DNA from 3 places in the Paenibacillus sp. FSL H7-0350 genome. Region 2 is predicted to be linked to each of the others. Evidence: predicted binding sites of a transcription regulator. Region 2 holds the regulator's gene; each other region holds the start of a gene.
What was found. Region 2 encodes LexA, which represses DNA repair genes until DNA is damaged. Its sites were predicted from a motif close to CGAACATATGTTCG; they were not measured.

Region 1: a site for LexA is predicted at 2,973-2,986, ahead of addB (helicase-exonuclease AddAB subunit AddB). Genes of this name have one in related genera too.
Region 3: a site for LexA is predicted at 3,050-3,063, ahead of NYE24_RS11015 (YolD-like family protein). Genes of this name have one in related genera too.

Annotation. Positions count from the first base shown of each region.
Region 1 covers NZ_CP151972.1:2,549,323-2,554,751, reverse strand. Annotated here, with positions in the region: gene NYE24_RS11760 (sugar ABC transporter substrate-binding protein) at 1-484, shown strand, start outside; gene NYE24_RS11755 (cupin domain-containing protein) at 557-892, shown strand; gene NYE24_RS11750 (alginate lyase family protein) at 889-2,868, shown strand; gene addB (helicase-exonuclease AddAB subunit AddB) at 3,085-5,429, shown strand, end outside.
Region 2 covers NZ_CP151972.1:1,193,296-1,198,724, forward strand. Annotated here, with positions in the region: gene NYE24_RS05520 (FixH family protein) at 107-580, opposite strand; gene NYE24_RS05525 (HAD-IA family hydrolase) at 1,006-1,791, opposite strand; gene NYE24_RS05530 (hypothetical protein) at 1,827-2,354, opposite strand; gene NYE24_RS05535 (DUF896 domain-containing protein) at 2,402-2,611, opposite strand; gene NYE24_RS05540 (LysM peptidoglycan-binding domain-containing protein) at 2,721-3,137, opposite strand; gene lexA (transcriptional repressor LexA) at 3,335-3,961, shown strand; gene NYE24_RS05550 (L,D-transpeptidase) at 4,150-4,488, shown strand; gene NYE24_RS05555 (hypothetical protein) at 4,567-4,785, opposite strand; gene NYE24_RS05560 (hypothetical protein) at 4,896-5,117, opposite strand; gene NYE24_RS05565 (hypothetical protein) at 5,210-5,429, opposite strand, start outside.
Region 3 covers NZ_CP151972.1:2,395,606-2,401,034, reverse strand. Annotated here, with positions in the region: gene NYE24_RS11030 (glycosyl hydrolase) at 128-1,603, shown strand; gene NYE24_RS11025 (PH domain-containing protein) at 1,622-2,113, opposite strand; gene NYE24_RS11020 (hypothetical protein) at 2,316-2,918, shown strand; gene NYE24_RS11015 (YolD-like family protein) at 3,089-3,424, shown strand; gene NYE24_RS11010 (hypothetical protein) at 3,431-3,592, opposite strand; gene NYE24_RS11005 (M15 family metallopeptidase) at 3,772-4,458, shown strand; gene NYE24_RS11000 (WGxxGxxG family protein) at 4,534-5,004, shown strand; tRNA gene NYE24_RS10995 (tRNA-Leu) at 5,186-5,271, shown strand; gene NYE24_RS10990 (hypothetical protein) at 5,408-5,429, shown strand, end outside.

The DNA of each region.
Region 1 (5,429 bases), 1.4 Mb from region 2:
ACCGACTACGGACGGAACGATAAAGGGCGCATCGCAGATCATCGGCGGCTCCTACATCGGCATCAGTGCGGACAGCACGCACAAGGAAGCAGCGTGGAAGTTCATGGAGTATGTGTACAGCGACAGCCTGCAGAGCGAATATTATGAAAAAGGCTACGGCATCTCGCTGATCCCTACGGTTATCAGCTCTGGCAAAAAACCAAGCATTCCCGGCATTGAAGGCTTCCTGCCGAAGCGCTATGACGCGATTTACCCGGCGAACCCGCTTACCATTACAGAAGGTTCACTGGAAGGCAGCAAATGGAGCGATGCGTTCTCGGCATTCGTCTTCACCGGCGGCGATGTGGACAGTATTATCAAAGACCTGGATACCCGGTATAATGCTTCATTAGAGAAAGCAAGAGCCTCCGGCGCAACGGATATTGTAGCCGATCCAAGCTTTGACGCATCGAAGCTGCAGGGGAAATTATCCACCGAAGAATAAGAGCTTACAGGTGGCGGCCGATACATGATGGTTCGGCCGCTTTTTTTATCAATAGAGAGGGGCAGATCCGAAATGATTATAGAGAATAGCGAAGCCGCAAAGACGGTTCTGAATGAGAGTTCGTCCCGCACCCTGCTTGCAAAGGGAGGCTCGATGATGATGGTGGAGGTTACCTTCGCTGCAGGCGGCATCGGGGAGGTTCATTCCCATGATGCGCATGAGCAGATCAGCTATATTGTGAAGGGCAGCTTTGAGGTCAAGGTCGGGGAGGAGAAGCGTATTCTGAAGGCGGGCGACAGCTTCTATGCCGGCTATAATGTTCCGCATGGTGTGAAGGCGCTGGAGGATTCCGTGATTCTGGATGTGTTCAATCCGTTCCGTGAGGATTTCTTGGAGAAGCAGGAATGAAGGATTATTATCTGAGTACACCTGAGCTGCGCAGTGCTGCCGCTTATTATGCCCGCCATTTCCCCATCGAGGCGCAGAACTCGGTCCAGATTGCCGAACATGCTGTGGACAATGAATTCATTATTCCTTATACCGGCGATCTGAGCCGCTGGATTCCGCTGGGCAAGCCGGTGGCGGACTGGCTGCATAATCCTACGAACGACCCCGAATTCACCTGGGGCATCAACCGCCACTGGCATATGCTGGATCTGGGCAAGGCCTATCTGATGAATGGCAAGCCGGAATACGTTACGGCCTTTATGCAGCATTTCCGCAGCTGGCGCGGGCAGAACCCGGTTCCTGTGATCCCGTCATATGAGGAGGCGGTATTCTTCCAGAAGCCGGGTCCATGGCGTCTGCTGGAGACCGGCCTGCGCGTGCAGTCCTGGATCTCTGCGTATAAATATATGGAGGACAGCCCGCTGCTGGACGGATGTTTCCGCAGCGAACTGCTGGAGGGGCTTGCGGAACATGCTGAATTCCTGACCCGTTACCTCGGCAGCACGGAGATCAATCATGCGATTATGCATATGCAGGGCCTATACATGATTGCTGTCTTCCATCACGGGCATCCGTGCGCACCGTATTGGCGGCAGCTGGCCGGGGAGCGCCTGGAGCTGTGCCTTTTGCATCAGGTCGGACCGGAAGGGATTCAGATTGAGCTGACCACCCATTATCATGATGCGGCCATCGAGATGTTCGGGACGCCTTATCTGCTGGGCGCTTTGTCCGGCCACCCGTTCTCTGCCTGGTACGGCGGACAGCTCCGCAAGATGGCCGCGTTCACCGAAGCGCTGGTCCGCCCGGATGACCAGTCCACCGGGATCGGCGATTCCGACTGGATCAGCAGCGGCCGGCAGCGGCTGACACTGCTGGGTGCCATTCTGAAGGATGATGCGCTGATTGGACGCGGCACAGGTAATGCAGAATGCCTCTGGCTGCTGGGAGCCGAGGCATATGAGCGGTGTGTGCAGCTTCAGGCGGAGTCTGCGCCTTCGGTGAACAGCGTGGCTTTTGTGCAGACCGGATATTATGTGATGCGGGACCCGCAGCAGTATCTGTTCTTCGATGCCGCAGAGATGGGCGGAGCGCACGGTCATGCGGATGCGCTGAATCTGGAGTGGATGTGGAAAGGGCAATTGCTCTTCACGGATACCGGCCGGTACACCTACGAGGAAGGGGAGTGGCGCCGTTATTTCAAAAGTACCCGCGCGCACAACACCATCACCGTAGGCGGGTTGGATCAGACGCCGTATATCTCCACCCAGCAATGGGGCGAGCCTGTTGCTAAGGCCAGCACCTTCCGCTGGGAGAGCAACAGCCGTTACCATTTCATTGATGCCGCGCATGACGGATACATCCGTCTTCCCGGTCCGGTCATGCACCGGCGCTGGGTGCTGCTGGGCGTGGAGGTGCCGCTGCTGCTGATTGCCGACTGGCTGGAGGCGGATGGCGAACATGAGCTGGAGCAGCGGTTCCATCTGCACCCGGAGGCGGTGCTGGAGCTGTCTTCCGAAGCCGGAGCGGCTGGAGAAGCAATGACCGGAGCCAGAGAACCCGAAGTCGCAGCCGCACAGCCTACAGTAACCGTGGTCTATCCCGGCTCTACAGTGAAGCTGAATATGAGCTGGATGACCAGCGGCCTGATGGATGAACAGTTCACGGTTAGTAAGGAGCAGGGCTGGGTATCGGAGGTCTACGGCTCCAAATCGGAGATTCCGGTAGTAGAGGGCCGGGCGGCCTGGGCCGGCAAGGCTGGAATTCTGACGCTGTGTCTGCCCGAAGATGCGGCGGACGGCAGCGGTCCGCTGCACGTGAGCACCTGCGTGGTGGATGCGGAGCGGCGGCGGGTCGAGCTGTCCTATGTATACGGTGATGCGATCGGCACGATCGTAATCGGTACGGACACCCTGGGCTGGACGGAGCGGAAGGAATAAGGGTCTAGTTGTTAGCCTTGAAACTAATTTACATGAGTTTATGCAGACTTTTCCGTCCGCCGTTTGCGCGGCTCCGGGAGAGTCTTTTATTTTGCAAACAATGGCAAACGTACGTTCTGGAGCGTGTGGTGGAGGTATGCTATACTATTGAGACGAGAAGTTTCATAGATTCTGGTGTCATAGAGTGCCAGGGTTCAACGGAAGGAGTCTGCTGAAATGACGGTTAACTTCATCATCGGCCGCTCGGGCAGCGGCAAGACGACTACAATATGGGAGCGGGTATCCTCCAGGCTGAAGGCAGAGCCGCTGGGAGCCCCGATCATTATACTTGTTCCCGAACAGGGATCGTTCGGAGCGGAACGGGGACTGCTGGCGGCGGGCGGCGTGAAGGGAAGTCTGCGCGCCCAGACGCTCAGCTTCTCGCGGCTTGCCTACCGGGTGAAGCAGGAGACCGGCGGCAGCGCGAGTCTGCCCATCAGTGAAGAAGGCAAGAAGATGCTGATCTACAAGATTATCAGCAAACGCAAGGAGGAGCTGAAGCTGTTCGGCGCTTCCTCGGACCGGCCGGGATTTGTAGAGCGGCTAAGCAGTCTGCACACGGAGCTTAAGCGCTGCTGTCTTGGAGCCGGAGACCTGGAGGAGCAGATCGGCAGAATGCGGGATGCCACGCTGGGCAGCCCTATTCTGGCCGGGAAGCTGGATGATCTGCATCTCGTCTTCAGCGAGCTGGACCAGGAGATGTCACAGCTCTATATAGATGAAGAGGATAGACTGGCCGAACTGGCTGAGCATATTGCGGACTCTGCCTATATCCGCGGCGCCGAGATCTGGGTGGACGGCTTCCACGGCTTCAGCAACCAGGAATTTGTCGTCTTACGTGAGCTGATGCAGTACGCGGACACAATGACTATTGCGCTCACAGTGGACCGGATCTATCCGGCGGGCGTTGCCCCGCATGAGCTGGATCTGTTCCATCCGGCGGTGGTTACTTATATTAAGCTGCGGGGAATAGCGGAGGAGATGGGACTTACCGTATGGGATGAGCTGCTGGCTCCGCCCGTCCTCCCAAGGTTCAAGGACGCTCCCGTACTCGCCCATCTGGAGCGCGGATTACAGCGCCGGCATCCCTGGGCAGGACCGGCTGAACAGGTGAAGGAAGCCATCAGCATCCGGGCTGCGGCTTCACGCCGCACCGAGGTGGAGGGCGTGCTGCGGGAGATGCAGGCCCTGGCCAGAGAATCGGGAGCCAAATACGGGGAAATGGCAGTATTCATGCGCAATATGGCCGATTATGAGCCGCTGATTGCTCCGTTATTTCAGGACTTCGGCGTTCCGTTCTTCCTGGACCAGAAGCTCAGTGAGCTGCATCATCCGCTGGTGGAATTCATCCGCTCCGCCCTGGATGTCGTCCGCCGCCGCTGGCGTTATGAAGATGTGTTCCGCTGCGTGAAGACAGAGCTGCTGCTGCCGCTGGACGGAAGCATTACCCGCACTCATATGGATGAGCTGGAGAATTACGTGCTGGCCTGCGGCATTCACGGCTACCGCTGGACGGACGGGCGATCCTGGAAGGGGATTCCCCGCCTGTCGCTGGAGGGAAGTGAGGCTGTAGATGAAGCCATGCTATCCAGAATGGAAGCCTGCCGGAGTGCGATTACAGGACCGCTGCAGGCGTTTGAGAAGAGAATCAAAGCCAGCCGCAGCGGCCTGGAGCTATGCCGGGCGGTATATCTGCTGCTGGAGGATACGGAAGCGGCACGCAAGCTTGAAGGGATGGGAGCGGAGTCTCTGAAGCAAGGCCGTCCGGAGGCCGCACGGGAGCATAGCCAGCTCTGGGGCGCTGTTCTGGGTCTGCTGGACCAGATTGCTGAGATGATGGGCAAAGAACGGATAGAATTCAGCCTGTTCGCCGGGGTGCTGGAGACCGGTCTGGCAGAGCTTAAGATGGGGCTCGTCCCGCCCGCACTTGACCAGGTGCTGGTAGGTACGATGGACCGTACCCGGGTGTCGGGGGTGAAGTACGCCTTCCTGCTCGGTTTCAACGAAGGAGTGGTTCCGGCGCAGTTCAAGGAAGACGGAATTCTTTCCGAGGGGGAGCGCCTCCTGCTGGAGAAGTCTGGTATGGAGCTTGCGCCGGGCTCATCCCGGAAGCTGCTGGATGAGCGCTTCCTGATCTACAATGCGCTTACGACGGCCAGCAGGAAGCTGTGGATCAGCTATGCTGTGGCTGACGATGAGGGCAAGGCGCTGCTGCCTTCGGAGGTCATCCGCCAGCTGCAGGGAATGTTCCCGCATATGTTGGATGAACAATTCCTCTCCGGCTTCCCGCAGAGCGGCAATGACGACGACGCTGTCCATATGGACTTCATCGGCCATCCTGAGCAGACGCTCCGCATGCTGCTGCTTCAGCTCCGCCAGTGGCGTCAAGGAGCAGAGATACCCGGCATGTGGTGGGAGGTCTATAACTGGTTTGCAGCGGAGCAGGGCGCAGACAAGCCTGCGGGTGAACAGGCAGCGGAATACCGCCATGCGGATCTGTCCATGAAGCTGAAGCTGGAGCG
Region 2 (5,429 bases):
TTTCCATCCCCCCAGTGAAACATTAGAGTAATTTTAGCAGAATAAAGGGATTTCGGAAAGCCTTCCTTTCCACCCTGCATTATTTGTATTTCCATTAATTTCATTTCTATTTCGGCGCTACCATAAGTTTCTTGCTTGGCATGGAATGCTGCGTCCGGGCAGTCACATGTGAAGTGACACTGAATTCGCCCGCCTCTTCAAAAGTATGTTCCCCGAGATAAGCCCCTTCTCCGGCACTTTCACCCTTGATTTCAACCTTCTTGGTCTTATCCGCGGCCTCATTGACCTCAAACATAACTTCTCTAGCATCATCTACCGGTTCACCGTCCTGTGTCACGACAGCCTTGAAGCTAACTGCCGTACCTGCGGTTACTTCCTCCGGGTTCCAGCTCAGCTCCACCTTAATCGGTGACATGGAGGAGTTGGCCGCAGCATGCATCTGCATCTGCATCTCGTCTTCCTTATTCCCCGAGCATCCTGCTAGCGTCATCCCCATCACAATGCACATCAGTCCCCTGCGTATCCTTGGCTTCATCATCTGAAGTCCTCCCGGTTCATAGGTAGATTCTTCTTCATCCATGAAACATATCATTTTTATATTACAATGAAAGTCAGATCGCTACTCTCCTTATTATACACATTTTATTCAATTTGCCTTAAAGAAGCTGCATGATTCACTCGTGAATATGAGAATAGTCATATCTTTGATTCAAGTGTTTGTATTGGGATTGCCGTGACTCCAAAGAATGTTTGGCCCTCCGGCCGCTGTTGTTCCCAGATTTCTTGAATTAAACCGCTGCTAGCAGTTGAAATCGGGTAACAGCTGATGCTTACGACGCGAGCTTTCCTTCGGAAAGCTTTCAGGCGGACGCTAACGCTCCTTCAGTTCCAAATTTCTCCTCCGCCACTTTTCCCTATACAGTATTATTTCAAGTTCAAACAATATAGCAGATAGAAAAAAGCCAATATCCACATAAATAAGATACTGGCTTCATGGAATTCAATTTACAGGGAGTCTACCAGCGGCAGAAGCTCTGAGAGATGGCTGATCTGATAATCCGGCGTAATCTCCGGGTCCGAAGCTTTCCTATTCCGGTTGATCCAGACTGTGGTCAGTCCGGCGGATAAGCCGCCTAGAATATCTGTCGTAAGCTTATCACCCACCATTATACCTTGCTCTGGAGCAATATCCAGCAGTCCGAGCGCATGCTCGAAGATTCCCTTGTCCGGCTTGCCTTTGCCGAAGCTTCCCGAAATCACAATATGGTCAAAATACGGGGTAAGCTCCGGTACACCATCCAGCTTCTCCTGCTGAAGTGCCGGGCAGCCGTTCGTCAGCAGCAGCAGCTTCACCTTGCCGTGCAGCTCGTCCAGCACCTGAAGCGTCTCTTCATAGATATAGGGACGGCTGCGGCGCTCAGCGGCGAACTTATCGGCCAGTTGTGCAGCCAGCGCTTCATCCTCTACTCCGAGTGAGGCGAGGCCGCGGCGCCAGGATTCCTTACGGTAGACGGGGGCAAGCTGCTCCAGTTGACGGAACTCCGGCTGTTCACCGGCAGTGAAGTTCGCCCATAGCGCTTCAAACGGGTTAATACCGATCAGCTTGGTGAACGGATATGTCTCATAGGATTCATAGAGGGCACGGGCTTCTCTGCGTACAGCAGCTTCCAGCTCCTGTGGATCAACGGAATCTCCAGCAGCCTCACAAGCATAGCGGAAGGCTTCTTCCACGCTGCGGTCATCCCACAGCAGGGTATCGTCAAGGTCAAATAGTACGGCGGTAATCGGCATTTCTTCTCCCACTCCCTATATGCTGGTCTGTCTTCCTATTCGTGCACTAGTTCAATATTGTTGTTCTTCGCGAACTGTTCCAGACGTTCCCCCATCGCAGCGGTGTCATAACGGTTAATCAGCTTGGAGAAAATCCACTGCTTGCGCTTACCCTTATACTTAATGGTTACTACACTGCGTGATAAAGTGATCTTCTCAATATCCGCCGCAGCGAGGAAGCGTTCGCGGTTGTATTTAATAGTAGAGATACGCGCACGCTCAACCTTAAGGAACGGACGGCGGAAGAACAGCAGCGCAGCAAGCAGGAAGTACAGCACCACACCCAGCCAGTTGGCCAGAATCCCGCTTCCTTTGGCCTCGTCAATTGAGCCTACCACCCAGAACATGATGCCAAGCAGCATCAGTACAACGGGGAATACAATATTCCGGCCTTTGAAAATATCAATGCTTTTCGCGGCAGTCTTAGTGCTGGAAGTGTAAATGGAATCCTTCCCCTGCTTCTTTCTTTGCTGGTTAATTTGCTTGGTATTGCGTTGAACCATTCTTTCCCAAGAACGGGCCATGTAAGTTCCCCCTAGTCATCCTGTATTATCTATGAAAAGGCAACAGGCTAATGCTTAAGTCCGTTATTGCCCTCTTCATGCTCCGGATTGTCCACAATTTCGATAGTATCAAGCTGGGCCCGAAAGTTAGTGCGGATATTCCCCAGGTAAATCTCGCGGAGCTTGGCACGTTCAGCCAGTTCCTCTTCATTCAGGCCGCCGTTCTTAGCTTTGCGTGCCAATTCATTGATGCGTGCGACCAATTCGTCAATATTCAATACGTTTCCCTCCCTCTAAATTCATTTTAACTTTGCCATGAGAAAAAGAGCTTGTCAAGGTCTACCCCCTGAAAGCTCTCCGAGTCGATCATTAGTCTGACACAATCCTTCAGTATAAAGGTAAAGTCAGAATATCTCCGGCCTTAATGACACTGTTCTCCAAATGATTCGTCTTCATTATTCCTTCTATATATACGGCTGTCCTCATGTCCTCAGGCTTGTTACTTAACGCAATGCTCCATAAGGTATCACCGCGTTCGACTACGATCCGCTTATCCGGCTTCAGTGAAGAGACCGAACCGGCAAAAACATTCCCCACCACAGTGAATCCCGAAATAACAAGCATCAGCACCAAAACCATCTTCATCAGGCTGACCTGACGGAATAGTGATGATAGCGCAGTGAGACTATGAAGAATCGCATCCTTGACCTTGGTTACATTACTATGAGCAGTTGGATTACCGGGAGCGGACACCTTGATATCCTCATTATTGTAGATGCTGTTGTATGTACTATACTTTAACATGATCATCATCCTCCAAACACATGTTCTTGCTTTCGAAAATAATATAACACGAACATGTGTTTCGATCAATAGTTTTTTCGGAACGTCTGTTCTCTTTATTTGCGTTCTCTTTTTTTCCTCATTTTAGAACTTATGTTTGTACGAACGGAAGTTCTATGTTATAATTTTCCCAAACATAGTATATGGGGTTGATACCGATGTCAAAGATTTCTAGTCGTCAGCTGGCGATCCTGGAATTTATACGTAATGAAGTCCGCAGCAAGGGTTATCCTCCGTCCGTCCGCGAGATTGGCGAGGCTGTCGGCCTGGCCTCCAGCTCTACCGTGCATGGTCACTTGGACCGGCTTGAGAAGAAGGGCCTGATCCGCCGTGACCCTACGAAGCCGCGTGCGATTGAATTGCTCGGCCAGGAAGATTCAGAGAATGTGCATCAATTCGTCCAGACCGTTACCCGCATCCCGGTAGTGGGTAAGGTTACAGCTGGTGTTCCTATTACAGCTACAGAGAATATTGAGGATTACTTCCCGTTACCTGCTCATTATGTAGGCGATAACAAGGTATTTATGCTATCTGTCCTTGGTGACAGTATGGTGGATGCCGGAATTATGAACGGGGATTATGTCATCGTACGCCAGCAGCAGACTGCCGACAATGGCGATATTGTTGTAGCGATGACCGAAGAAGATGAAGCAACTGTCAAGACCTTCTACAAGGAACGGGATCATATCAGGCTGCAGCCGGAGAATCCGGCATACGAGCCTCTCCGCCTTAACCGGGTTACGATTTTGGGACGGGTCATCGGATTATTCCGCGATATCCACTAATCTACTCCCCGCTTAAGAACAGGCTGCTCCGCACCATGCGAAGCAGCCTGTTTTCTGTTCATTTCACTTATTAAAGTGGCCAAAAAGCCGAATGCAAACATTTGTTCGCACTAAGCTTTTTGGCCACTTTTTCTGAGAACCGCTGCATAGCTCCGCACATATCCTGTTACAAAGGAGTGCTGATCTGTATGCCCAATTACCGAATTATCGTCGATCTGTCACAGCGCATGCTGTACCTGCTGGATAATGACGTCGTCACCAGAGGCTTCCCTGTCGGCATCGGCAAAATGTTAACCGTCTCGCCTGTAGGCGAATACACCATCATTAACAAGCAGCCCAATCCGGGTGGCCCGTTCGGAGCCTTCTGGATGGGTCTATCCAAGCCGCATTATGGCATCCATGGAACCAATAACCCTGCTTCCATCGGCCACATGGTCTCCCATGGCTGTATCCGCATGTATAACGCAGATGTTCTCACCCTGGCTGCCCTCGTTCCCATAGGTACCCGTGTCACCATCAGGGAATAGGAACTCACAAAAACCCTTGAGACGCCAGATTGCGCCCCAAGGGTTCCAGTGATTCAAATGAATTAGAGCGGATACAGACTACAGCACACTTCTCAACAGACGGATAGCCACCGTATTCAAACGGATAGCCTCGCGGATCGATTCTCTGGCTGCCAGCAGCTCTCTTCTGGCCCGCGAACCTCTAGGCACTCTGCGCAGATTCTCATTGATTTCTTCCAGTCTCTCCAGCAGGACAGCCCGCTGTGTCAGCAGGACATTAATGGCTCTGCGAATCCGGTTACGTTCTCTTTGGCTCATCTTTACACCTCTTTTACACTTGGATAGTATAAGAGATGCCAAGAATGACTCCAAAGCTTGTGTGATTCGGCAGTAATGTAAGAGCAGCAAGCAGCGGACAGGTAATCTGCTTACTTTTTGTTCAACCGTACCCGGAATTCAAATTCATCGCGTCTATAAGTCATTCCGGCCAGCACTATGTACTCCGGTGTCCATTTCTGTACAGGTCCGGCATAATCAGCAATCACATGCGGTTTGCCATCAACCAGCTGAACGACGTAGACCTGTACCTGTGCCAGTGCGGCAGCGAATAGATCAGCATCACTGGACAGTACTTTATAAGCCGTATTCAACTTCGTTCCTCCTTGTTCCACAACCATGATAAAAGATTCCGACAACCATCTATTTAATTATACCGGGTCATGGAACAATATGTAAACCATATTTACAGCTTGATAAAAAGGATTTTAAACAATCCAATATACTTCTTAGTAGCCCCGCCATCCCTGGTAAAAAAATTGGTATTTTTAAGGTCTGGTACGCTAAATACTGAGAACAAAATGTAGTTATCCCGCTCGGTCAAAGACTCAATTACAGGCTGAGCCACCAGCTTGCTAATTCCGTCGCCTATTACCTGATCTAGCGTATTCTCAAGATTCTTCACA
Region 3 (5,429 bases), 1.2 Mb from region 2:
CTGTGCCCTGAATAGTATAGCGTAAGAATAACGGATTGGGACAGCCCGAATTCTGTGCAGCAGCCGTGCTGAAGTTCCATAATTCGTCATAATATGTACAAACACAATGAAAAGGATGGTGGAAAATGTGGAACAGCGCAACCTCAGGGACCTGCTGGATTCGGCCTCGCGGCTGATTGGTGATGTGCAGTGGCAAGCGGCTTTTCGCAAAATACAGATGTCTCCCGCTGACGCGGAGATGGGGGCGCCCGCACGGAAGCTGCTGGAGACGCTGTACTGGCTGCAGGGCCAGGGAATGATCAGCGGCCAGCATGATTACCTGGAGAGCCCGGATGATATCAACAACAAGCTGAAGAATACGGCAGGCAGTTATGCCGGACTGCACGGCTATGAGATGGGGCCGATCAGCAACCAGACGGAGAAGCTCATCAGCAGTCAGCGGCAGGGTGTAACGGACAGTGCGATCCGCTGGCACAAGGCCAGGGGCATCGTAGCGATGACCTATCATGCCAACCTGCCGGGTACGGCACCAGCCTGGACGAATGTCTCCATGAGCCTCAGCGAAGCTAATTTCAGCAAGTACATCACACCGGGAACAACCGAGTATACGGCGATGATTGCCGAGCTGGATAAGGTCGCTGTTTTCCTGAAAAAACTGAATGACGCCGGTGTCCCCGTCCTCTGGAGACCTTACCACGAGATGAACGGCGGCTGGTTCTGGTGGGGGCAGAAATCCTCCTTCGTGACCCTCTGGGAGATCATGTTCGAGCGGTATACCGTCTATCATCAGCTGCACAATCTGCTGTGGGTGTGGAGTCCGAATGCCAAGAACAAGAATAGTGAGGAGCCGGCCAAGTATTATCCGGGCAGCGGCAGAGTGGATGTGCTGGCGGCGGATATTTTCGAGGGTGATTACAAGGGGGAACATCATGATACGCTCTGGGACCTGGGACGCGGCAAGCTGATCGCCATCGGCGAGAACGGGGAGCTTCCTCCGCCAGCTGTGCTGGCAGGCCCGCAGAACAAATGGAGCTACCAGATGACCTGGGGCAAGATGCTGTACGAGCGCAATAAGGATGCAGTGATTCAGGCTTTTATGAGGAATAGTGCCATATTCTCCAGAGACGACTATTCGGCCAAAGCGGCGGCGTATGCTTCTTCAGGAGGGGTACTCCCCAAACCGGGCCTCTATGGGCAGTATTACAACAATATTACGCTTACCGGCACGCCTGCCCTCACCCGGACAGATGCCAATATTAACTTCGCCTGGAGGCAGGCGGCGCCTGATCCGGCTGTTCACGCAGATCTGTTCTCGGTACGCTGGAGCGGCCGAATAAGCGCTGCCTACAGTGAGACCTACACGATCTATTCGTATTCAGATGACGGAATCCGGATATGGATCGACGGGAAGCTGGTTATTGACAGCTGGATCAAGCAGAGCGGGCAGGAGCGGCAAGGCACAGTGAGTCTGATTGCGGGGAAGCTGCATGAGCTGAAGGTGGAGTACTATGAGAACCAGGGGGATGCGCGGGCGGTACTGATGTGGGAGAGCCCCAGCCAGGCCAAAGGCGTAATTCCGGCAGGAGCTCTCTATCTTCCCTGAATAAAGTGTAACGAAGCCTCAGATATGCTCGCGGTAGCTGATATTGTTGGCGATTTTCTCGTCACGCACGGCTTGGCGCAGGATATCCTTGACAGATTGAACCTTACGGATTCTATAGAAGGGGAGCTGTGGTGATGAAGCATCATCCGACAAAATGATCAGCGTCCCGATGCCCAGCATACGCTGCATAACCGACTGGGTGACGGAGAAATCATTGACCCGCAGCAGCTCGATTTCTTCGACATCCTTGCCGATCAGCCCGCTCTTCACCATAATCCGCTGGGACGTAATCGTATACTTGGTGGTATTCAGCCCGATCAGCCCCTTGAGACGGTCAGAGATGCCGGCAGGCTTGCCCTGCCATAATTCTTGTTCAGGACCGGAGCTGTGGCCAGCCGCCGGACGACGTGCTGCTGCCGGAGAACCGGCCTCATCTGTACCTGCCCCGCATTCCCCGCAGAATTTGGCGCCTTGCTTGTATTCCGCACCACATGCTGTGCAATAAGCCATGATAGATCTTCCTCTCCTTGAACGGATAAATTCATTATAGTATAACAGGAATTGCCAGTCATCAACTGGGTTATTGGCCACCTTTTCTCCCTATGAATACGCTTAACCGCTGACATATGTTTCATTACGCCGAATTTTACATTAATTTCATTTGCACTTAACAAAAATCGATATTATTCTGTTAAGTGGAGGGATATTAACTATGAGACAAGCTTTACTTGCAGGACTGCTAATGGCTGTCATGATCCTCAGTGCCTGCGGCAATAACAGTGCTGAACCGGCTTCCCCGGAAGTGGTGCAGGAGACAGTACAGAACTTTTATAATGAAATTTCGAAATTCGACGAAATGGGCAAATCCTCGCTAGCGAACTTCAACACCACGCTAACCTCTTATTCCACCGGACAAGCGACGGACAAAGAATTTCAGAAGGCTGTAGACAGCTTCCAGGATACCGCCTCCGAGCTTGCAGATCATGTGAACGATATCAAGATTGCGGGCGGCCTGCCGGATACGATCGAGAAGCTGCTCAGAGATTCGGTGATCGCTTTCCAGAGCGCCTATCAGATCAAGGAGAAGGCTTCCAAGAGCGCAGTATCGCCCGATGTGACCGCAGAGGAATTCGACGCGATGAATCAGCAGGCAGACGTAGCCATGCTCTACGGCATCTCCAAGCTGAATGAAGCCAGAGAAGCTGCAGGACTGATCGATCCGGAGCAATCCGTACCAGGAACCGTGTCAGATGCAGGCACAGATGCCAAGCAGGAACCAGGTACCGGAAGCGCAGGGACTTCGTCAGTGAAATAAGCAGAGACAAGACTTGTTATTGTAAAAGGGTTCAGAGGAAGACGCTGTACAGCATAACTGTGGGCGTCTTTTTGCTGTGCCTGCTTCCCTAAATTTCTGCTTGCCTAACCTGCTGAAGCACAGATATAATACAAACATATGTTCTGCATGAAGAATAGGAGGAACGGCGAATGGGCAAGAAGCTTGAAGGGAACCGTCAACGGGAGTACAGCGGGAGGGTGCTTCCGGAGCAGATCGGGCGAATAGGGAGAGACGAACGGGAGATCTGGCATAGCCTGAGGCCGGTGCTGGATGAGCAGAAGCTGGAGGAGATAGAGCATACGCTGGCCTTATCGCTACGGAGTCATGTACGGGTAACGCTGGTGCTGTATAGTCCTCTGGAACAGGTGAAGCTAAGCGGATTCGTGACCTCCATCCACACCCACTCGCGGGAATTCAAGCTGCAGTGGGCGGAGGAATGGAAGTGGCTGCTTGTAGATGACATTGTGGAGGCATATATTGTCTGACAGATTCTACTTACTGCGGTGTCCGTCCGTCTTCTCATAGGCAATTAGCGTGACTTCCGGGTTCCCGGTCATCCGGGCAATCTCCGATTCCGCCTGGCGGATCACCTCCACCACATCCTCCTGGCCGCTAAACGGGGCTATTCTGTAGCTGTCGCTGTGAATATCCATGTTCATCCCCCTTTCCGTTAGAATGACCTGACGACAGGTCTGCATTCTTATTCTGGCCTATAGGTGCACTGTTCATCCGGGGTGATCGGGCGATGCATAGCTTCTTTTTGCGAAAAAAACGGTCATTGGTGCAAGCAACCCGGTCAAAGCGGGCATTTACTATACCAGGGGGTGAGTAGATGCTTACTTTGGAGCAGGTCAAGCAGAAGTCGGCCGCAAGGCTGGCGAAGCTGCATCCGGCTGTACTGGCCGGGGCGAACGAGCTGATTAGACGCAGTTATAACCGGGGGGTGCCAATCCTCATTACGCAGGGCATGCGCACGATAGCGCAGCAGAATGAGCTATATGCTCAAGGGAGAACTAAGAAGGGCGACATTGTAACCAATGCCCGGGGAGGCGACAGCTACCATAATTACGGACTGGCAATAGACTTCGCGCTGCTGCTGCCGGATGGCAGGAATGTATCCTGGGATATGAACCGTGACGGGGATGGCGACAAGGTGGCAGACTGGCAAGAGGTGGCGCAGGAGGGGAAGCAGCTGGGGTTCGAATGGGGCGGGGACTGGACCTCCTTCAAGGATTATGCTCATCTGCAGATGAGCTTCGGCCTTAGCATTCAGGACCTGAAGGCAGGCAGACGGCCGACCGCCCAGCAGAGTGCAGCCGCACTAAGCTGCATAACCGGAGGTGAGCCAGAGGTGAACAAGGATATCCCGGTAAATATTACGCTCAATGGTAAGAAGCTGACGACCGGCGTCATGGACGATGCGGTAACCTATGCGCCTGTACGTGCGATTGCCGAAGCGCTTGGAGCCAAAGTCACGTATAATGCGTCCAGCAAGACCGTGAACATTGTGAAGGAATAACTTCTCTGCATAGATGCTGTGCCGGATGGGGAAATTATCAGCGATTAACCACATCCATGAAGGGGGCACAACATTTTGAACAAGCTGATCACAAGTCTTGCCTGCGGTACGGTCCTGTCCATGAGTCTGCTCGGAGCAGGTGACATCTCCGCAGCACCCGGCGGTATGATGACTACGACTCCGGGCGTTATGAGCACCAGCGCTCCGGGCATGAACAGCACGACCACTGACGGCCGGATGGGCAATATGAACATGCGCGATATGGACGACCGGACGATGGATAATCGGGGAAATACTCTGATGAACGAGACCAGAGATTCCATGCATAAGACCGAATCCATCATGAAGGACAAAATCCGTACCGGCGACAACAGCTCCGTCTCCCCGCTGTCCAACAATAATACAACGGGCCGCTACCGGGCACAGAGCACCACCACCACAGCCACCAACAACGGCAACCGCTCTAACTGGGGCTGGCTCGGACTTGTCGGCCTCCTCGGCCTCGCAGGCATGCGCAGCAGAACCGGCGAGCGCGACCGCCACTAGCCGGAGCAGGGCACCGCGGTTCTGCGAGTAAGGAACAGCAGCGCCAAGCAGTAAGCCCGTGTCAGTCTCGGCTGAGCGGGCTATTTGCTGCTTATGCAGAAGAAAATTTGGAAAAAGGAATTGCGTATCCCCCGGATACGTGATATTATATCTCTTGTCGCGTATAACGCGCACACAACATGCCGGGGTGGCGGAACAGGCAGACGCACAGGACTTAAAATCCTGCGGTACGTGAGTACCGTACGGGTTCGACCCCCGTCCTCGGCATATATAGTAGTAGACAAAGACGCATTCTGCTGAATGCGTCTTTTCTGTATATACAGGTTAAGGGTGCTCTTTTCAGCATGATATATTATTAATTAAACCACATGTATATAGATCATTCAGCTTTAACATAGAATCAGTGAAGAGACAATTAAATGACT